One region of the Devosia ginsengisoli genome, then DNA from elsewhere that is predicted to be linked to it. Evidence: predicted binding sites of a transcription regulator. Region 1 holds the regulator's gene; each other region holds the start of a gene.
The links. The regulator PhoB, encoded in region 1, activates phosphate uptake and scavenging genes when phosphate is short. The targets are predictions, from matches to a motif close to TGTCATNNANCTGTCAT.

Region 1 (5,314 bases):
GTGTCGATCCAGCTGTCATCGCCGCGCTGGGTGGTGGGGCGGGCGCTCTCGCTCTATCAGACGGCAACCTTTGGCGGCATGGCGGCGGGCAGCTGGATCTGGGGTCTTTCGGCCGATGCGGTGGGGCCAGGCTGGGCGCTGACGCTGGCCGGATGGGTATTGCTGGTCTGTGCGCTGGTGGGCTTCCGGCTGCCGCTGCCACAGTTCAATGCGCGCGACCTCAACCCGCTCGGTACGTTCAACGAGCCGATCCTCAGGCTGGACCTGCGGCCGCGCAGCGGGCCGATCCTGGCGATGATCGACTATGTGATCGCCCAGGAGGACATTCCGCAATTCCTGGCGCTGATGGCCGAGCGGCGGCAAATCCGCATTCGGGACGGGGCGCGGCAATGGGCGCTGCTGCGCGACCTGGAGCATCCGGAGACCTGGACCGAATCCTACCATGTGCCGACCTGGATCGATTACCTGCGGCACAATCTGCGGCGGACCAAGGCGGATTCGGAAAATACCGAACTGATCCGGGCGCTGCATCGGGGTGAGGGACTGCCGAAAGTGCGACGGATGATCGAGCGGCAGACCGTGCCGCTGCGGGATGATACGCCGCTAAGGGAAGGGCCGGAGGTTTAGGGAGACTTAGATAACCGACGAACGCATGAGGCCGCCTACCCTCTCCCCTCGTGGGAGAGGGTGGAAATCCGCGTTCAGCGGATTTCCGGGTGAGGGGGCTGCGCCATCCCATGCTTCCAGGGGCGTTGATGACTCAAAGCCCCCTCATCCGCCCTTCGGGCACCTTCTCCCACAAGGGGAGAAGGGAAACGCCCCAAGCCTTAGCGATTCAAGTAAAGACTCCTCCGCGAAAGCGGGGATCCATCTTGAGAGATTTCCACCATCGCAGAGCGCTGAAAGATTTCGGGATGGGCCCCGGCTCAAGGCCGGGGTGACACCGTGGGTGTGGCTGCTTTCGTGGTACTCAGGCGACTTGCGCGAAACGCTCGTCAAACGCATATCCCGCGCCGCGGACGGTGCGGATGGGGTCGGTTTCGCGGCCGCGGTTGATGGCGCGGCGGAGGCGGCCGATATGGACGTCGACGGTGCGCTCGTCGACATAGACGTCATTGCCCCAGACGCCATCGAGCAGTTGCTCGCGGGAATAGACGCGGCCGGGATGGCGCATCAGGTATTCGAGCAGGCGGTATTCGGTGGGGCCGAGATGCACGTCGCGGTTGGCGCGGCGCACGCGGTGGGTGGTGCGGTCGAGCTCGAGGTCGCCGACCTTGAGGGCGGCGGTGACGAGGTTGGGATTGGCGCGGCGCAGCAGAGCGTGGATGCGGGCGACCAGTTCGGGGACCGAGAAGGGTTTGACGACATAGTCGTCGGCGCCGGTGGCGAGGCCCCGGACGCGCTCTTCTTCCTCGCCGCGGGCGGTGAGCATGATGATCGGCACGCGGGCGGTTTCCTCGCGGGCGCGGAGGCGCCGGCAGAGTTCGATGCCGGAAATTTCGGGCAGCATCCAATCGAGCAGGATCAGGTCGGGCAGCTTTTCCTGGATGGCGTGCTGGGCCTCGTCGCCGGATTCGGCGGTGACGACGCGGAAGCCCTCGGCTTCGAGATTGTAGCGCAGCAGGATGGCGATATCGCCTTCGTCTTCGACCACGAGAATGGTGGCAGGCATGGGGGTGGCTCCCACGTTGATGTTCAGCACCGGGCTGCGGTGCTCTTGGCCCCACCCCCTCCCAACCTCCCCCTTCAAGGGGGAGGTGCAGTGCGGTGGGTGTGGCTCAGATCAGGCCTTGATCTGGGTGCGCTGGAGTTCCTGGACGTCGGCGGTGAGTTGCTTGCCGGTCTGCAGGTAGTAGGCGCGCTCGGCGATGTTGGTGGCGTGGTCGCCGATGCGTTCGAGGTTCTTGGCGCAGAACAGCAGATGGGTGCAGGGCGTGATGTTGCGCGGGTCTTCCATCATGTAGGTGAGCAGTTCGCGGAACAGCGAGGTATGCATGGCATCGACTTCGTCATCGCGATTGCAGACTTCGATGGCGCGGGCGGAATCGCGGTTGGAATAGGCGTCCAGCGCTTCCTTGATCTGGCGCAGTACCAGGGCCGTCATGTTCTTGACGCCGTTATAGAAGGTGGGCTGCAGGTTCATGCCTTCGAGCTTGAGCGAGCGGCGGGCCAGTTGCTTGGCCATGTCGCCGACGCGCTCGAGATCGGAGGCGACGTGGATGGAGGTGATGATGGCGCGCAGGTCGGAGGCCATTGGCTGGCGGCGGGCGATCATGGAGACGGCCATGTCGTCGATGCGGCGCTGCATGTCGTCGATGCGCTGGTCGGCGATGATGGTGAGATCGGCCAGTTCGCGGTCAAGCTTGAGCAGGGCCTTGGTGCCGTTTTCGATGGCGACTTCGACCTGGCCACCCATTTCGGCAATCAACTGGGCAAGGCCGGTCAGCTCGTCGGAATAGGCGGTAACGATGTGTTCGGTGCCGGTGGGCATGGTGAAATCCTCTTCAAACCGCAGGCGGATCAGCCGATGCGGCCCATGATATAGTCCTGGGTCTGCTTGTTGACCGGGTTGGTGAAGATGTCTTCGGTGACGCCTTCCTCGATCAGGTTGCCCAGGTGGAAGAAGGCCGTTTTCTGCGAAACGCGGGCGGCCTGCTGCATCGAGTGGGTGACGATGACGATGGTGTAGTTCTCGCGCAACTCATCGATCAGTTCCTCGATGATGGCGGTGGCGATGGGGTCCAGCGCCGAGCAGGGCTCGTCCATCAGGATGACTTCGGGGCCGACGGCAATGGCGCGGGCGATGCAGAGGCGCTGCTGCTGGCCGCCGGAGAGGCCCGTGCCGGGCTCGTTGAGGCGATCCTTGACCTCCTCGAAGAGGCCCGCCTTGCGCAGCGAGGAGACGACGATCTCGTCCATGTCGGCCTTGTTGCGGGCCAGGCCGTGGATGCGAGGGCCATAGGCGACGTTTTCATAGATCGACTTGGGGAAGGGATTGGGCTTCTGGAACACCATGCCGATGCGGGCGCGCAGCTCGACTACGTCGAGGGAGGGATCGTAGATATCCTCGCCGTCGAGCTTGATCGTGCCGCCGACCTTGGCGCCCTCGATCGTGTCGTTCATGCGGTTGATGCAGCGCAGGAAGGTGGATTTGCCGCAGCCCGAAGGTCCGATGAAGGAGGTGACGGCGCGGTCGGGAATGTCGATCGAAATGCCGTGCAAGGCCTGCTTGGCGCCGTAGTGGACGGTGACGTCGCGGGCGGTAAGCCGGATCGGGCGTTCGAGCATGTCGGTCGGGTTCATGGCTGATTTCACTGATTGCTGGGTCATCTTAACCTTGCCGGCGACCATATCCATTTGACTCATCCTTGTCGTTCGCTAGGCGCGCTTTTCGAGGCGCGAGCGCAGGTAGATGGCGACGCCGTTGAGCAGGATCATCACAGCAAGCAGGACCATGATGGCGGCGGCGGTGCGCGGTTCGAAGAAATTGCGGTTTTCATTGCCCTGCCAGAGATAGATCTGGACGGGCAAAGCGGTGGCCTGATCGAGCGGGGTCAGGGGGACCGAGGCGACGAAGGCCTTCATGCCGATGAGCAGCAGCGGCGCGGTTTCGCCCAGGGCCTGCGCCACGCCAATGATCGTGGCGGTGAGGATGGAGGGGAAGGTTACCGGCAGGACGTGGTGGAACACCATCTGGGTGCGCGAGGCGCCCATGCCCAGCGCGGCCTGGCGGAGAGCGGGGGAAACGCCCTGCAAGGCACCGCGGGTAGCGATGATGATGGTGGGCAGGGTCATCAGGGTCAGCACCAGGCCGCCGACGATGGGGGCGGAAATGGGCAGGTGCATGTAGTTGATGAAGACGGCGGCGCCGAGCAGGCCGAAGACGATGGAGGGCACGGCGGCGAGATTGTTGATATTGACCTCGATGAGATCGGTCCAGCGCGAGCGGGGTGCGAATTCCTCGAGATAGACGGCCGCGGCCACGCCGATCGGCACGGCGAGGATGATAACGATCAGCATCATCCAGATAGTGCCGACAAAGGCGCCGAGCAGGCCTGCCGAAGCGGGGGCAGCGCGGCTGTCGACATTGGTGAAGATGGACCAGGCGAAGCCGTTGGAGATGGTGCCGTTGTCGACGAATTGATCGATGAGGGCGCGGGCCGGGGCCGAAAGCTGCTGCTGGGCATCGCCGAGCGAGCGGTCGATATTGCCCTTGATCCAGTTGGCGGCATTGGCCGAGGCGAGTACGTCGACCTCGACGGTCTGGCCGAGCAGGGACGGGTCGGCGACGAACATTTCACGGATATCGTGGCGGGCGTCGGTTTCGGCGATGGAGAGGATCTGGCGGCTGTCGATCTCGAAATCGGCGGGCGCGGCGGCCCGAAGCGAGGCTTCGACCACCTTGTTCCAGTTCAGCAAGGCGACGTCGCGCTGCCATTTGAGGCTGGCGGCGGTGTATTCGGCCTGGGAGGCGAAGGCGTCGCGAACCGGGGCTGGATCGACCTTGACCACTTCGGGGTCGAAATTGACCGCAAGATGCAGGTTGGACTGGGTGAAGGCGGGGACACCCTTGCGCACCACATCGACGAAGAGCAGGGCGACAAAGCCCAGAGCCAGCACGATGGCGGCGAGGCCGAGGCCGCGGAAGATGGTTTCGCCGAGGTGGCGGCGGCGCAGGCCGGCGCGGATGCGCTGCGTGCGTTCGAGGGAGGCCTGGCGGGTGGTGGAGAGCGTATCGGTCATGATTATTCGTACTGCTCCCGGAAGCGGCGGACGATGTAGAGGGCGACGATATTGAGGCCGAGCGTGATGACGAAGAGCGTGAGGCCCAGCGCGAAGCCGACCAGCGATTGCGGCCCGGTGAAATCGGTGTCGCCGGTGAGCTGGTTGACGATGGAGACGGTGATGGTGGCGACCGGCTCGAAGGGATTGCCGCGCAGGACCGGGGCATTGCCGGCGGCCAGCACCACGATCATGGTTTCGCCGATGGCGCGGCTGACGGCGAGCAGGAAGGCGCCGACAATGCCGGGCAGGGCCGCGGGCAGCAGCACGTTGCGGATGGTTTCGGACTGGGTGGCGCCCAGGCCATAGGCGCCATCACGCAGGGTGCGGGGGACCTGGTTGAGAATGTCGTCGGACAGGGACGACACGAAGGGGATGATCATGATGCCCATGACGATGCCGGCGGTCAGGGCGCTGGTGGCATTGATGGAGAGGCCGATCAGATTGCCGAGATCGCGCAGGAAGGGGCCGACCGTGACCAAAGCGAAGAAGCCGAAGACGATGGTGGGGATGCCGGCGAGGATTTCGATCA
Region 2 (5,314 bases), 1.7 Mb from region 1:
GAGCAGGTAGGGACCGGGCAGCAGCGGCACGACATTGCTCAGGAATGCGCCGGGACCATGGGTCGAGGCGATGACGGCCAGATAGACCGGGAAGGCAATGATGATGACGCCGACGACCAGCACCAGATGGGTGAGGACGTTCAGCCAGGGGCGGTTTTCGACCATGGGGCGCTCCTAATACTGCACGCGCCGCTCGACGAAGCGGAACTGGACCACGGTCAGGACGATGACGATGAGCATGAGCAGCACCGATTGGGCTGCCGATGAGCCGATGTTGAGGCCGAGGAAGCCGTCGGCATAAACCTTGTAGACCAGGATATTGGTCGACTGCGCCGGGCCGCCCGACGTGGTGGCATCAACGACGCCGAATGTGTCGAACATGGCGTAGTTGATATTGACGATCAGCAGGAAGAAGGTCGTCGGCGACAGCAGCGGCACGACGATGGTCCAGAACCGCTTGAAGGGTCCTGCCCCGTCGATCGCCGCCGCTTCCGACAGCGAGGCGGGCACCGATTGCAGCCCGGCGACGAAGAACAGGAAATTGTAGGAAATCTGCTTCCAGCTTGCGGCCAGCACGATCAGGATCATGGCCTGGTCGGCATTGACGCGGTGGTTCCAGGTCACGCCCATCTGCCCCAGCACATAGCTGAGAATGCCGATGGAGGGATTGAACATGAACCACCAGAGAATGCCGGCCACGACAGGTGCCACGGCATAGGGCCACACCAGCAGCGTCGTATAGACCCGGCCCGAGCGCAGCAGGCGGTTGACCGCGACGGCAAGGACCAGCGACACGCCCATGGCGATCACGGTCACCAGAACCGCGAAGATCAGCGTGCGCCACAGCGCATTGAGATACATCGGGTCGGCCAGCAGCTTGGAATAGTTGGCAAACCAGATGAAGGTCGTCTTGAAACCGAACGGGTCCTCGCGTTCGAACGAGGATTTGACGGCCTGCAGAGCCGGCCAGATGAAAAACACCAGCGTGATGGCCAGTTGCGGCGCCAGCAACCCATAGGGCAGCCACATGTTCGGAAAGATCGTGCGCTTGGTCTGCATGGAGCCTCGCAGATGGAATGGGGCCCGGACTGGTGTCCGGGCCCAGCTAGTCGCGCTTACTGGTTGGCAGCTTCGAATTCGCGCAGGATTTCGTTGCCACGGGCAACGGCGGCGTCCACGCCTTCCTGGCCGGTCTTGCTGCCAGCCAGCACGGCTTCGAATTCCTGGTCGATGACGTCACGCGCCTGGGTCAAGTTGCCGAAGCGGATGCCCTTGGAATTGTCCGAAGGCGTGCCGCGGGTAATCTGCTCGATGGCAATGTCCGAACCCGGATTGGCCTCGTAATAGCCCTGGCTCTGGCCCAGTTCGAAAGCCGCATTGGTGATCGGCAGGTAGCCGGTGAACTGGTGCCAGTCGGCCTGGACCTGGGGCTGGCTGAGATAGGTGAAGAAGGCCGCGGCACCGGCATATTCTTCAGCCGACTTGCCGTTCAGCACCCACAGGGTCGCGCCACCGATGATCGAGTTCTTCGGCTCGGCGATCACGTCGTCATAATAGGGCAGCGGAGCAAAACCGACTTCGAAGCCGGCGGCGTTGGCGATGACGCCGGCGCGCGAGGCCGACGAGTTCATGTAGATGGCGCAGTCGCCGGTGTAGAACAGCGGCGGAGCATCGGCGCCACCGGCCGGGCCACCATAGCGGAACAGGCCTTCCTTGCTCCACTTGGCCAGGTTGTCCCAGTGACGGGCCTGGGTTTCGCCGTTGAAGGTGAATTCGGTGGCAAGGCCGCCGAAGCCGTTCTGCAGCGTGCCATAGGGCAGGTCATGAATGGCCGAGAGGTTTTCGGTCTGGATCCAGCTCACCCAGCCGCTGGTGAAGCCGCAGGAGGCAGCGCCGGACTCGACGATCTTCTTGGAGAATTCCTCGACTTCGGCCCAGGTCTTGGGCGCGACTTCGCGGTCAAGACCAGCGGCTTCGAACACGTCCTTGTTGTAGTACATGATCGGGGTCGAGGAATTGAACGGCATCGACAGGATGTTGCCATCGGTGTCCGAATAATAACCGGTCACTGGGGCGAGGAAGCCCGCCGGGTCCCAGGGCTGGTTGTTGTCGGCCATGAGCTGGTAGACCGGGTAGACGGCGCCCTTGGCGGCCATCATGGTGCCGGTGCCCACTTCGAAGACCTGCACGATGGCAGGCTGTTCATTGGCGCGGAAGGCGGCGATGGCGGCGGTCAGGGTCTCGGCATAGGAGCCCTTGAACACCGGGGTCACGACATAGTCGGACTGGCTGGCATTGAAGCCGGCGGCGATTTCTTCGAGCTTGGTGCCCAGCTCGCCACCCATGGCATGCCACCAGGTGACTTCGGTCTGGGCCAGCGCGATGCTGGAGGATAGGGCTACGGTCAGGGCGGCAAGGCCGGCTGCGAATGAATGGCGAACCATCGGGTCTCTCCTGGCTGTCGGAATATCAGCAGGAGGGCTCCTGCCGGCCCGTCTGATCGCGAGCCCGGCGTGCCTAACAATGGCGATTGACAGTTGGGTGACGGTTCCAAGTCACTGGGGTGACAGTCCCCCGACATAGGGTTTTGGCGTGATCCAGCCAAACCCACCAGCCGGATTCCTCCCCCCTATCAGGGGGAGGTTAGGAGGGGTACTCAACAAAAACTCCCTATCCCGCGAGATACCCGAACTGCGCCTTGTGCAGCACTGCATAGGCGCCATCCCTGGCCAACAGCACCTCGTGACTCCCCTCCTCGACAATTCCGGTCTCATCGATCACCACGATGCGGTCGGCATGCTGGATAGTGGCCAGCCGATGGGCAATGACCAGCGTCGTCCGCCCCTCGGACAGCTCGGCCAGCGAGCGCTGGATGGCCACTTCCGTTGCCGTATCGAGCGCGGAGGTCGCCTCGTCGAGAATCAGGATCGGCGGGTTCTTGAGGAAGATGCGGGCAATGGCCACGCGCTGCTTCTGCCCACCCGACAGCTTCACCCCGCGCTCGCCGACGAGCGTGTCGAGACCATCAGGCAGGCGCTTGATGACCGATTCCAGACGGGCGCTGTGCACGGCCTTGATGATATCCCCATCGCTGGCATCGAGCCGGCCATAGGCGATGTTTTCGCGCAAAGTGCCGCCGAACAGGAAGACATCCTGCTGCACGATGCCGATCTGGCTGCGCAGGCTGGCCTGCGTCATGTCGCGGATATCGGTTCCGTCGACGGTGATCGCGCCTTCCTCGATTTCGTAGAAGCGCGGCAGCAGGGCGCAGAGCGTGGTCTTTCCGGCGCCGGACGGGCCGACAATGGCGAGGGTTTCGCCGGCCGAGACATCAAGGCTGAGATTGTCGATGATCCTGCGGCCGGAATGCTCGTAGGAAAAGCTGACATTGCGGAACGAGATGTCGCCGCGCAGGTGGTTGACGACCTTGGCGCCGGGGCGGTCGGCAATGTCGGGTTCGGTATCGATCAACTGGGTGAAGCGGGTGAAACCCGCAATGCCCTTGGGGTACATTTCGAGCACCTGCGTGATCTGGTCGATCGGGCGCATGAAGACATTGACCAGCAGCAAGAAGCTGACGAAACCGCCATAGGAAAGCTCGCCGCGCGTCACCATCCAGGCGCCGAAGATCATGACGGCGAGCTGGATGAGGCGGGTGCTGAGGAAGGTGACGACATTGCTGGCGGTCATCAGCGCATAGGCCTGCAGCTTGGTCGTGCGGTAGGCCTCGTTGTTGCCGGCAAAGAGCTTTTCCTCATGCCCTTCATTGGCAAAGGCCTTCACGACGCGCACGCCGCCGATGGAATCCTCGACGCGCGTATTGAAGTCCCCGACCCGGCCGTAAAGCTCGCGCCAGTTGCTGTTCATGCGCGCGCCATAGGTGCTGACGAGCCAGGTCATAACCGGCACCAGGACGACGGTGATGGCAGCCAGTTGCCAATTGGTCATGAACATCAGCGCGAAGGCGCCCAGGAAGGTCATGACCGCGAGGAACAGGTCCTCGGGGCCATGGTGGGCGACTTCGCCGATATCCTCCAGGCCCTTGGTGACATGGGTGATGAGCTGGCCGGTCTTATGATTGTCGAAGAAGCGGAAGCTGAGCTTCTGCAAATGGGAAAAGACCTGGCGGCGCATGTCGGTCTCGATATGGATGCCGAGCATATGGCCGAAATAGTTGACCACGCCGCGCAGAACCGCGGTGAGGCAATAGATGAGCAGCAGGACAATGCTGGTGATGAGAATGAGGCCGAAATCATTCTGCGGCAGCAGCGTATCGATGAAATAGGCCACGGCCAGCGGGAAGGCGAGTTCGAGCAGGCCAGCAACCACGGCGCTGCCGAAGTCGAGAGCGAACAGGCCCTTGTAAGGGGCATAATAGGAAAAGAAACGCTTGATCATGAAATGGGTCTAACAGGGGTTTTGGTGGTCAGCCATGACCGGCCGGCGCTATCGAGCGCAGGTCGAACATGTCCTCGTCTTCGTCACGCGCGCCATTTGCCGCCATTGCCTGCTCCAGCGCAACCATGTCGAGCACGGCATGCGGCTGCCAGCCGCAATGACAGCCCTGCGGATCGATATGAGCATCGGCAACTTCGCGATAGAGCGACCCCAGCGCCGCGGCCATGCATTCGAGCGCCTCGAGCGGCGACAAGCGGGTCGTGGCCAGTGCGCCGGAATAAGACGCCATCAATGCGGCGCGCACGGCGGTAAAGGTAGCGGTGCGGTCGTAGGACATGGCGTTACTCCACTCAGGGCCGTTCGGCGGACCTTAAGTGGAGTAACATAATCATGTTAATATGCAAGCCCGGCTGGCGGCGAGCCGTCAGCCCCAGGAAACGGCGATATACTTGGTCTCGCAGAATTCGAGAATGCCGTGATGCGCTCCTTCGCGGCCGAGGCCACTCTGCTTGACGCCGCCAAACGGCGCCGCCGGATCGGAGACGATGCCGCGATTGAGGCCGACCATGCCGCTTTCCAGCCGCTCGGACACGCGCAGCCCGCGGGCGAGGTCGCGCGTATAGACATAGGCGATAAGGCCATATTCCGTAGCGTTGGCGGCAGCGATGACCTCATCCTCGCTCGCGAAGGTGGCGATTGCGGCGACCGGCCCGAAAATCTCCTCCTGCATGATCGTGGCATCGCCAGCAACGCCGGCAATCACTGTGGGCGGGAAATAGAAGCCCTGCCGGTCGAGCGGCCGGCCGCCGGTAAGCACTTTGGCGCCGCGGCTCGACGCATCGTCGATCAGGCCGGCAATGCGATCGACCGCGCCCTGATTGATCAGCGGGCCGCATTGCGTTGCCGCCTCATATCC
Region 3 (5,314 bases), 1.7 Mb from region 1:
TCGGCGCGGCAGGAAATCTCGGCCGTGATGAGGACCACGGCGCAGCTCGGATACCGGTCCAGCGCCTCGGCCACGACATGGCGGGAGACATTGGCGACCACGGTCTTGCCCAGAGCCAGGTCGGTATCGAGGCTGAGCGGCAGGGCATAGCGCAGATTATGCGCATCCCAGGACAGGGCGAAGCGGCCCGCCGCGTCCAGCTCCCGGAAGGTCTCGGGATCCATGCTGTCATGGTCCTCGACTTCGGCGTCGGTCGGGCGGGTGACGATGCGGCGCACGAAGACGAAGCGCTTGTCATTGCCCAGGGCATGGCGGGCGCCTGCTATCAGCGTGTCCTTGCCCACCCCCGAGGGGCCGACGACCAGGACAAGTGAGCCGAGCGGTCGCGCCATCGTATCAGTTGACCCTTTCGCCCTGCCGCCAGACGCTGCGGATGACCGGCAACCCGTCCACTACCCGCACGCGCACCAGGTCGGCCCGCTTGCCCACGGCGATCTCGCCGCGATCCTCGAGCCCGGCAGCGCGGGCCGGATTGCGCGTGACCGTGGCTAGCGCCTCGGGCAGCGCGAGTCCATCGACGCGCTGCGGCAGCACGAAGGCGGCCTGCAGCAGGGCGAAGGGCACGTAGTCGGAGGAGAGGATATCGAGCAGTCCGGCCCGCACCAGGTCGGTGGCCGAGATATTGCCGGAATGGGATTTGCCGCGCACCACATTGGGCGCACCCATCAATATGGCGAGCCCCGCATCATGGGCGGCGGAGGCCGCTTCCAGCGTGGTGGGGAATTCCGAAATCGCCACGCCATCGGCCACACCCTCTTCGACATGCAGCAGGGTCGTGTCGTCATGGCTGGCCAGCGGCAGGCCCAGCTCTTTGGCGCGCGCGACGATATGGGCGCGATTGGGTGCCGAGTGGCGGTCATGCTCGGCCTGCCTGGCGGCGAGATAGGCGTCGAGCTCGACCTGGCTGCGGCCGATCTTGTCCTTGTAGAAGCGCTTGTAGTCGTCGAGCGAGCGGAACTGGCGCTGGCCCGGCGTGTGATCCATCACCGAGGCGAGGCGGGTATGCTCGTGGCCGGCATGGGCCTCGAACTGGGCGATGACGTCATGCGCGGGCAGTTCGCAGCGCAGATGCACGAAATGCTCTGATCGCAGCCAGCCATCACGACGGCCGGTCTCGATGGCGCCGGTGAGCTTTTCGACATGCTGGCCCATATCGGGCAGGTCGGGGTCCGAGCCGATGCGCACGGCGTCGAATACCGTGGTGATGCCCGAGCCGATGATCTGCACGTCATGGGCATGGAGCGAGGCCATGGCATCCCAGAACACGCCGGGGCGGGGCCGGTAATGGCTTTCGAGATGGTCGGTATGCAGTTCCACGAGGCCGGGGATCAGGTAATCGCCGTCGAAATCCTCGCCCGATTGCGCCGGGCCTTCATCCACTGCGGCGATGACGCCGTTATCGAGGGTGATGCTGCCCTCGACAATGCTGTCGGCCAGCACGATACGGGCATTACGGAAGCGGGTCTCAGCCGTCACGAGGCATCCCCGAGCTTGAAATCGCCGACCCGGCGGAATGGCTTGCCGGCCTCCTGCTCGTGGAACAGCGATAGCCGGTCGAGCAGGATGGGTTCGTCGAGGATCGGGCCGAACCAGGTATTGGCCGCCGTCGCGATGTCGTGTGCATCGCTTTCGGCCAGCCGGTCGGTCAGCGTCATGTGGAAGCGGTATTCTTCGAACACATAGGGATAGCCATAGGCGTCGAGCAGTTCGATCTGCCGCTCGCTGAGCCCCTTGCCAGCGCGGGCGGCGCGATCCTTGACGCTCATCGGGGCGCGGAAGGGGTCAAAATCCTCGACCACATGAGCGGCAAAATCCTGCAAGGCCTCGTTCTCGCCATCCAACATCAGCGCGAGGAACCCTTGCAGGGAAGCAAGCTGGAGCCGGCCGAGATCGATGGGCTGGTGTTTCGGAGCGAATTCGGCAAGCGCGGCGCGCAGCTCGGCTTCGCTGGCGCCATCGACCAGCGCCATCGGCGCCTTGATCGTGGCGTGAAAGCCGTAGCGATTTGCCGATTGGGTGAGATTGAGCAGCCGGTCGCGGTCTATGCCGGCCACCGGGCCGCTGAACAGATCGCCATCGGCGGCATCGCGGCCCAGCCAGGTGGCGGCCCGCTCCCACAGATTGCTGGTGGCGGCGGGGGCAAAATAGATCGCGAATCGTTCTGTCATCGGAACTCCTTACCCCGCCGGCTAGTCGGACTCTGTGTCGGTCGTTTGACAATTGTCCACGCTACCCATTGCTGGCTACCCTTGCCCGCACCGAATCGCAAGCCGAGAGAGACGATGGACCGCGCCCTGCTCGAACAGATGTTCCGCCAAGCCGTGGCCCAGGCGCAACCGGCTTTGGCCGTGAGCCGGCACCTGCCGGAAAAGCCCAAAGGACGCACCATTGTCATCGGCGCCGGCAAGGCTTCGGCCCAGATGGCGCGGGCGTTCGAGCAGGCCTGGGACGGGAAGCTGACCGGGCTGGTGGTGACGCGCTATGGCTATGCCGAAGCCTGCGAGCGGATCGAAATCGTCGAGGCGGCGCATCCGGTGCCTGATGAAGCGGGGTTTCTCGCGGCGCGGCGGATGCTTGAAACGGTTTCGGGTCTCGGTCCCGACGATCTGGTCGTGGCGCTGATTTCGGGCGGCGGCTCGGCTTTGCTGCCGGCCCCGGCGCCGGGGCTGACGCTGGATGACGAACAGGCCATCAACCGGGCGCTGCTGGCCTCGGGCGCACCCATCGGGGTGATGAACCTGATCCGCAACCAGTTTTCCACGATCAAGGGCGGGCGGCTGGCCGCTCATTGCGCGCCGGCGCGCGTGGCGACCCTTGTCGTCTCCGACGTGCCGGGGGACGATCCGGCTTTGGTGGCTTCGGGCCCGACCATTCCACTGGCCGGCTCGCGTGAACTGGCGCGCCAATATGCCGAACTCTATCGGCTGGACCTGCCGGAACCGGCCCGGGCACTGCTGGCGGGCGACGGCAATCCGGCGCCGAAGCCGGATGATGCCGTCTTTGCCCGCAACAGCGTCAGCACCATCGCCTCGGCTGCCTTGTCGCTGGACGCGGCGGCGGAACTGGCGCGGGAGCAGGGGATCGAGGCGGCCATTCTGTCCGATTCCATCGAGGGGGAATCGCGCGACGTGGCGCAGGTGCATGCGGCCATGGCGCGTGAAATCGCCCAGCGCAACCGGCCGTTCAACAAGCCCGTCGTGCTGCTGTCGGGCGGCGAAACTACCGTGACCCTGCGCGGCAAGGGCGGGCGGGGTGGGCGCAATGCCGAATTCCTGCTGGCTCTGGCCATTGCCATTGACGGGGTGGACGGCATTTCGGCTTTGGCGGCCGATACCGATGGCATCGATGGCTCAGAGGACAATGCCGGGGCCTTTGTCGATGACACCACGGCGACACGCCTGCGCCAGGCGGGCGTTGACCCGCTGGCGGCGCTGGCGGAAAATGACGCCTGGGGCGCCTTCAACGCCGTGGGTGACCTGCTGGTGACCGGGCCGACTGGCACCAATGTCAATGACTTCAGGGCGATACTCATCCGGTGAGGAGAGCGGAGAATGGCGAAAGTACTGGGCATTGGCGGCATGTTTTTCCGCTCGCGCGATACCAAGGCGCTGGCCGCCTGGTATGAGCAGCATCTGGGCATTACCGAACTGTGGCAGCAGGAACAGGGAATGACGGTTTTCGCGCCCTTCAAGCAGACGAGTGACTATTTTCCGGCCGACAAGCAGTGGATGATCAATTTCCGTGTCGATGATCTCGACGGGATGATGAGCCAGCTCAATGCGGCTGACATTGCCACCGAAACCCGGCCGGATGAGTGGGACACGGCGGAGACCGGCCGCTTCTGTCGCCTGCACGATCCGGAGGGCAACCAGATCGAACTGTGGCAGCCGCCAAAATAATCATACAATTGCCCCTTGGCAGAGTGGGGGTGGCTCTGTTCTATACGCCGACTTTTCGGGAAGGAGCCGGCCTATGGCCAGACGCAGGATCGCCGTTATCGGCGTGGGCAAGATCGCGCAGGACCAGCACCTGCCGGTCATCGACGCATCGGACGATTTCGAACTGGCCGCAACCGTCTCGACGCGTGGGCTGAGCCACAATGGCCTGCCGGTGTTCAGGACGCCGGCCGAACTTTACGCCGCCATGCCGGAACTGGCGCTGGTGTCGATCTGCACGCCGCCCGGCATTCGCCATCAATATGTCCGCGAGGCGCTCGACGCCGGCAAGGACGTGATGATGGAAAAGCCGCCCACCACGACGATTTCAGAGCTGGACGACCTGATCGCCCATGCGCGGCGGCTCGACCGGGTGCTGTACCAGACCTGGCACAGCCAGTGGAATCCGGCTGTGGACCGCACCAAGGCCATCCTGGCCCAGGATGGGGTACGCTCGGTGCGCATCGACTGGCGCGAAAGCGTGCGCAAGTGGCATCCGGGGCAGGACTGGGTGTGGGAGCCCGGCGGCTTCGGCGTCTGCGATCCGGGCATCAATGCGCTCTCCATCTTCACCAAGATCATGCCCTTCCCGGTTTTCGTGGAAAGCGCCAGGCTGACCTTCCCGGCCAACCGGCAGACGCCCATCGATGTCGAGATCGCCTTCAAGTCGGGGCAGATGCACCAGCCCAAACTCTCGGCCGGCTTCAACTGGCTGGAGGAGAGCGGGGAAATCTGGACCATAGGTGTCGAGACGGGGGCGGGTGATGTCATCAAGCTCGAGGGTGGCGGGCGTTCGCTTACTATCAATGACGAACTGGTGCTGCAGCATGGCGACGGGGAATATGCCGCCATGTATGACCATTTCGCCGGGCTCCTGGAGCGGCACGAAAGCGATGTCGATGCGGCCCCGCTACGGCTGATGAGCGATGTATTTTTGATGGGCGCGCGGGTGAATGGGCCGGAGTTTGAGTGGTAGGTATCGCGCCACGCCCTCGTGGTTCGAGGCGCTGAAGAAGCGCACCTCACCATGAGGGCTACTTTTGGCTCGGTGTTCCAGTAGCCCTCATGGTGAGGCGCGAGCTCTTCGCGAGCGTGGCATCCCTACTGCCCCGCTGCCGTCAGCGTTTTGAGATCATCCTCGCTCAGCTTGAGCCGCGCCCCCTTGGCGAGGCTCTTCATCTGTTCCACCGATGTGGCCGAGGCGATCGGTGCGGTCACGCCGGGCTGGGCGACGAGCCAGGCGAGCGACACTTCGGCCGGGGTCGCGTCATTGGCCTTGGCGACCTTGTCCAGGGCGGCGAGGATTGTCTCGCCCTTCT
Region 4 (5,314 bases), 1.3 Mb from region 1:
TGGTCGTGGCCTATGCCCTGGCCGGCTCGATGAATATCGACATCACCAAGGAGCCGCTCGGCACCTCCAAGGACGGCAAGCCGGTCTACCTCAAGGATATCTGGCCCTCGAACCACGAGGTCGCCGAGATCGTGCGCAAGCACGTCACCAAGGAAATGTTCCAGGGCCGCTATTCGGACGTCTTCAAGGGCGACACCAACTGGCAGAATATCGTCATCGAAGGCGGCCAGACCTATGGCTGGAATTCGTCCTCGACCTATGTGCAGAACCCGCCCTATTTCGAGGGCCTGACCATGGAGCCCAAGCCGGTCACCAATGTCGAAAAGGCCAAGGTGCTGGCGCTGTTCCTCGATCTCGATCACCACCGACCACATTTCCCCGGCCGGCTCGTTCAAGGCCTCGACGCCTGCGGGCAAGTATCTCGAGGAGCGCCAGGTCGCGCCGCGCGACTTCAACTCTTACGGCGCCCGCCGCGGCAATCATGAAGTGATGATGCGCGGCACCTTCGCCAATATCCGGATCAAGAACCAGATGCTTGATGGCGTCGAAGGCGGCTACACCAAGGGCCCCGATGGCTCGCAGATGGCGATCTATGACGCCGCCATGGCCTATCAGGCTGCCGGCACGCCGCTGGTGATCTTCGCCGGCAAGGAATATGGCACCGGCTCGTCGCGTGACTGGGCGGCCAAGGGCACCAACCTGCTCGGCGTGCGCGCCGTGATCGCCCAGAGCTTCGAGCGTATCCATCGCTCCAACCTGGTCGGCATGGGCGTCATCCCGCTGCAGTTCAAGGATGGCGAGAGCTGGCAGACGCTGGGTCTCGACGGCACCGAGACCGTCGATATCGACGGCGTCACCGAAATCGCGCCGCGCGCCAAGGTCAATGTGCGGATCACCCGCGCCGATGGCTCGGTGGTCAATGTCGAAACGCTGTGCCGCATCGATACCGCCAACGAGCTCGACTATTACAAGCATGGCGGCATCCTGCACTATGTGCTGCGGAGCCTGGTGGCGGCGTAAAACCGCAGACCGCTGCCACTTTGCTGGCGATCCGAAAATGCAAAAGGCCCCGCATGCGGGGCCTTTTTCTTTGCTGTCGTTTCGGTCAGGGAATGTCGAAACCGCGCTCGGAATAGTCCTTGAGCTTGTTGCGCAATGTCCTGATCGAGATCCCCAGTATCGCGGCGGCATGGGTGCGGTTGCCGTTGGTTTGCCGCAGGGTCGCGAGAATCAGACTCAGTTCGACGTCGGCGACGGGTAATCCCACCAAGGCCTCGGCGGCCGAGATATCGGGATTGAAGTCCTGCATATCCTATCACTTTCTGAGCCCCCAGGTCCTGCTCAGAACGGGTTTAGCATTGCCCCTAATGGTTAACGAAAGATAAATATCGCGCAGTCGGACGGCAAAAGACGTCTCTCACCCTCTTTTGACTAGCGGGCTTCCGCCGGCCCGGCTTACAACCTTGCCCATGACGCTCAAACCTCTCTTTGGCGCCGTTCTCGGCCTTGTCACGCTTGCCTCACTGGTCCAGCCGGCCAGTGCCGAAAGCATGCGCGCGCGCCCCAAGGCGGTGGTGGAATTGTTCACCAGCCAGGGCTGTGCCCAGTGCCCGCCGGCCGATGCGCTGCTCACCAGCCTCGCCGAAGCCGACGACGTGGTGGCGCTCGCCTATCACGTCGATTACTGGGATTATGTCGGCTGGGAAGACACGTTCGGCAACGAGGATTTCTCCGATCGCCAGCGGGCCTATGCCAAGAGCTGGGGATCGTCGCGCATCTATACGCCGCAAATGGTGGTCAATGGCGCCAAGGGCGTGGTCGGCTCGCGCCGCAACGAAGTGCATGGCGCGATCGATGGCGCCAGCCTGCCGCTGGCTGTCCAGATTGCCCGCGATGGCGACATGCTCAAAGTGGCCATTCCGCCCGATACGAGCCTGGACGATGCGGTGGTCTGGATGGTCACATATCTCGACCGGGCCGATGTCACGATCGAAAAGGGCGAGAATGCCGGCAAGGCCATGGTCTATACCCAGGTGGTGACGGGGCGGCAGGCGTTGGGCATGTGGGAAAGCGATAGCGGCGCCGATCTCAAGCTGCCGCTGCCCGAAATGCTCAGCGAGGGCAGCACCGGCATTGCCGTGATCGTGCAGCAGGAGCGCAATGGCCTGCCGGGCCCGATTCTGGGCGCGGCGACTTACGAACGCTGAGTTTGAGTCACAAAAATCCCGCCCCTGGGGGCAGGGACGGGAAAGTCTGACTGGTCAACTCAAATAAGGCGGCTGACACCCAGGCTTCTGGGTTTGGGGGCTCGGTCGGCCCGGGTGCCAGCCACTGGAGGCAATGACTGAACAATGCCGGGCCATTCTGGCGCGTTCACGGACAGAATGTGACCGAATTGGGGTTTTTGCACCCGCCAACTCGCCCTTGCATCATCAGGCGAATACCGCAATCATGACAGTGCGTTGACGCAGGAATCTGTGGGAGCAGAGCCGACCGGTGCAGGGCCGCACGCCGAGTGACAAAACCGTCAGCCTGTCGCTGGTTCATGCCAGCGAGGCTTTGTCGAGCCCGGCATCCAGCAAGCTGCCCGCCATCGTCACCTTTGATCGACGCGAACTCCAGCTCATTCTCAATGTCTATGGCCGCAAGGTCGCCGCCGGCGACTGGCGCGACTATGCCATGGACTTTTTGCGCGAGCGCGCGGTGTTCTCCATCTATGCGCGGGTTTCCGAGCGCCCGCTCTTCATCATCGAAAAGACGCCGCGCCTGCGCAACCGGCAGGGGCAATATGCGGTTACCAACCAGCAGGGGCGCATCCTCAAGCGCGGCCATGACCTGGCCCAGGTGCTGCGGGTGCTCGACCCTCAACTGGCGGTGGTGGGATGAAACATCTGGCATTGGTCATTGCGGCGGGCTTGGTCTCGATCGCGCCGGCCGCGGCGCAATGGGGCGGCGGCTACAATATGGGCACGATCGGGGTCAGCGGTGGCGATGAAGCCGGTGGCATGATCATCATCAATTGCGCCGAAGCGGGCAATCCGGTGGTGCCGCAGGGTGCGCTCAGCATTTTCCTCAAGCCGGCAGCCGACAGCGCCATCGGTCAGGCCAGTCCGGGTCAGTTGAGTTTCAACGTCGATGGCACCGACATCGTGCTGCCGGTGAGCGACGACAAGGGCGATGGCTTCGTCTTCGACAAGACGCCCGAAACGCTGGCCGGAGCAAGCCAGCTCATCGACCTGCTCAAGGCCGGCGACAGGCTCACTGTCACTGCCGGCGGCAGCGCGATTGCCACCATCGACCTCGCCGGCGCAGGCGCCGCACTGGACGGCATCGAAGCCTGCCTGGTCTAGGTGCGGTTATCCGACAAGCGGTTTCAACAGACCTCATCCTGAGCCTGTCGAAGGACGAGGTCGTGGCACGCAAGCCTCCACTCGCCCGACCTCGTGGTTCGACAAGCTCACCATGAGGTCTTTCTTGGGTCTCAGAGCGCCAGTTGCAGATGCACGATGTCGTGCCAGCGGTCGAATTTGAGGCCGACGGAATCGTAGCGACCGACGTGGCGGAAGCCGAATTTCTCGTGGATGGCGATGGAATTGGCGGTGTCCGCGGTGATGACGGCGATCATCTGCTTGAAGCCGAAGGCCCGCGATTGTGCGATCAGCTCGGTCAGCATGCGCCGGCCGAGGCCCTTGCCCTTGGCATCGGGGCGCAGGTAGATCGAATCCTCGCAGGTGAAGCGATAGGCGGCGCGCGGCCGGTAGAAGCTGGCATAGGCATAGCCCAGCACGTCACCATCGGCCTCGGCCACGATCAGGGGGTGGCCCAGCGCCACCAGGTGGCCGAATTTCTCGGCCATGGCCGGCTCGCCCGGCGCCTCGGTGTCGAAGGTGATCGCCGTTTCGTCCACGTAATGCTTGTAGATGGCGGTGAGGGCGGGGGTGTCGCGCCATTCGAAGGGGCGCAGGATAGCGTCTGACACGGGTTGGCTCGGCAAAACAAAGGGACCGCAACCCTTTTAGGCTGCGGTCCCCGATATCGTCCAACCAAATTGCTTGATTCAGCGATCAAGCAGGCTGTTGCTACTCGCGGTTGCCGAACAGGCGGAGCAGCATCAGGAACAGGTTGATGAAGTCGAGATAGAGGCTCAGCGCGCCCATGATGGCGCCCTTCGCCAGCACTTCGGCGCCATGCGACTCCGAATAGCCTTCCTTGATCTTCTGCGTATCGTAGGCGGTGAGGCCCACGAAGATCAGCACGCCGACCGCCGAGATGGCGAATTCGAGCATGGAGGACTGCATGAAGATATTGACCACCGAGGCGATGATCAGGCCGATCAGGCCCATCATCAGGAAGCTGCCCATCTGGGTCAGGTCACGCTTGGTGGTGTAGCCGTAAAGGCTCATGGCACCGAAGGTCGCGGCGGTGATGAAGAACACCTTGGCGATCGACGCGTCGGTATAGACCAGGAAGATGGAGCTCAGCGACACGCCCATGATGGCGGCGAAAGCCCAGAACGTGGCCTGCGCCGCGCCCACGGAGAGCTTGTTGATGCCGAAGCTCAGCACCAGCACGAAGGCCAGCGGCGCGAGCATCACGACCCACTGCAGCGGGCTTGCATAGAGCAGGGCGCCCCACTGGGTCACCAGCTGGCCATTGGCGAGCTGGCCGACGGCGGCATTCGGATCGGTGGTGATGGCGGCAGTGGCGGCGAACCAGGCCGCAAGGCCCGTTACCACCAGGCCGATACCCATGTAATTGTAGACGCGCAGCATGTAGCTGCGCAGGCCCTCGTCGATGGCCAAGGCCGAGTCGGCCCGAGCTCCGAGGGTCTGACGGTCATATTCAGCCATAGTCGATTCCTTTCCCAAGTGATGCGGTCTGTTGCACCGCCGGTGGGCATTGGTTTGCCACTTGATGAGACAATATGGATGTGACCCCAAGCGTTTACAAGTGATCTTGCAACCCCTGCGACGAATGGGCTGGCTGCGGAGTCGGTCTGTGTTACGGTCGAGGGCGAATCGCGTGTTTGAAATCCTGATGAAGAGGAGGGCCCCATGCCCCGGCTCTTTACCGGCCTTGAAATACCGGCCGATGTTGGATTTGCGCTTTCGCTGAAGCGCGGCGGGCTCAGTGGCGCGCGCTGGATCGATGCGGAAAACTATCACATTACCTTGAGATTCATCGGCGATGTCGATCATCAGACCGCCGATGAGGTGGCCGACAGCCTCGACCGGCTGTCCAATTCGCTGCGCTTTTCGGTGCGGCTGACCCATTTGGGCAGTTTCGGCGGCGACAAGCCGCGGGCGCTCTATGC

Region 2: the regulator PhoB is predicted to act here: its motif matches at 2,531-2,547, upstream of ugpB (sn-glycerol-3-phosphate ABC transporter substrate-binding protein UgpB).
Region 3: the regulator PhoB is predicted to act here: its motif matches at 2,263-2,279, upstream of FPZ08_RS18240 (DUF1045 domain-containing protein).
Region 4: the regulator PhoB is predicted to act here: its motif matches at 2,452-2,468, upstream of FPZ08_RS16130 (DUF2794 domain-containing protein).

What each region holds. Positions count from the first base shown of each region.
Region 1 covers NZ_CP042304.1:2,001,890-2,007,203, reverse strand. The annotation lists gene FPZ08_RS09820 (MFS transporter) at 1-627, shown strand, start outside; gene phoB (phosphate regulon transcriptional regulator PhoB) at 971-1,672, opposite strand; gene phoU (phosphate signaling complex protein PhoU) at 1,784-2,491, opposite strand; gene pstB (phosphate ABC transporter ATP-binding protein PstB) at 2,521-3,303, opposite strand; gene pstA (phosphate ABC transporter permease PstA) at 3,379-4,743, opposite strand; gene pstC (phosphate ABC transporter permease subunit PstC) at 4,746-5,314, opposite strand, start outside.
Region 2 covers NZ_CP042304.1:282,109-287,422, reverse strand. The annotation lists gene ugpE (sn-glycerol-3-phosphate ABC transporter permease UgpE) at 1-165, opposite strand, end outside; gene ugpA (sn-glycerol-3-phosphate ABC transporter permease UgpA) at 175-1,059, opposite strand; gene ugpB (sn-glycerol-3-phosphate ABC transporter substrate-binding protein UgpB) at 1,116-2,444, opposite strand; gene FPZ08_RS01475 (ABC transporter ATP-binding protein) at 2,671-4,398, opposite strand; gene FPZ08_RS01470 (hypothetical protein) at 4,427-4,735, opposite strand; gene FPZ08_RS01465 (NAD-dependent succinate-semialdehyde dehydrogenase) at 4,823-5,314, opposite strand, start outside.
Region 3 covers NZ_CP042304.1:3,716,916-3,722,229, forward strand. The annotation lists gene phnN (phosphonate metabolism protein/1,5-bisphosphokinase (PRPP-forming) PhnN) at 1-392, opposite strand, end outside; gene FPZ08_RS18235 (alpha-D-ribose 1-methylphosphonate 5-triphosphate diphosphatase) at 397-1,536, opposite strand; gene FPZ08_RS18240 (DUF1045 domain-containing protein) at 1,533-2,228, opposite strand; gene FPZ08_RS18245 (glycerate kinase type-2 family protein) at 2,343-3,599, shown strand; gene FPZ08_RS18250 (VOC family protein) at 3,612-3,959, shown strand; gene FPZ08_RS18255 (Gfo/Idh/MocA family protein) at 4,033-4,971, shown strand; gene FPZ08_RS18260 (aldo/keto reductase) at 5,097-5,314, opposite strand, start outside.
Region 4 covers NZ_CP042304.1:3,298,880-3,304,193, reverse strand. The annotation lists partial or broken gene acnA (aconitate hydratase AcnA) at 1-1,020, shown strand, start outside; partial or broken gene FPZ08_RS16140 (helix-turn-helix domain-containing protein) at 1,106-1,273, opposite strand; gene FPZ08_RS16135 (DUF1223 domain-containing protein) at 1,470-2,207, shown strand; gene FPZ08_RS16130 (DUF2794 domain-containing protein) at 2,533-2,886, shown strand; gene FPZ08_RS16125 (hypothetical protein) at 2,883-3,350, shown strand; gene FPZ08_RS16120 (GNAT family N-acetyltransferase) at 3,482-3,979, opposite strand; gene FPZ08_RS16115 (Bax inhibitor-1/YccA family protein) at 4,080-4,850, opposite strand; gene thpR (RNA 2',3'-cyclic phosphodiesterase) at 5,055-5,314, shown strand, end outside.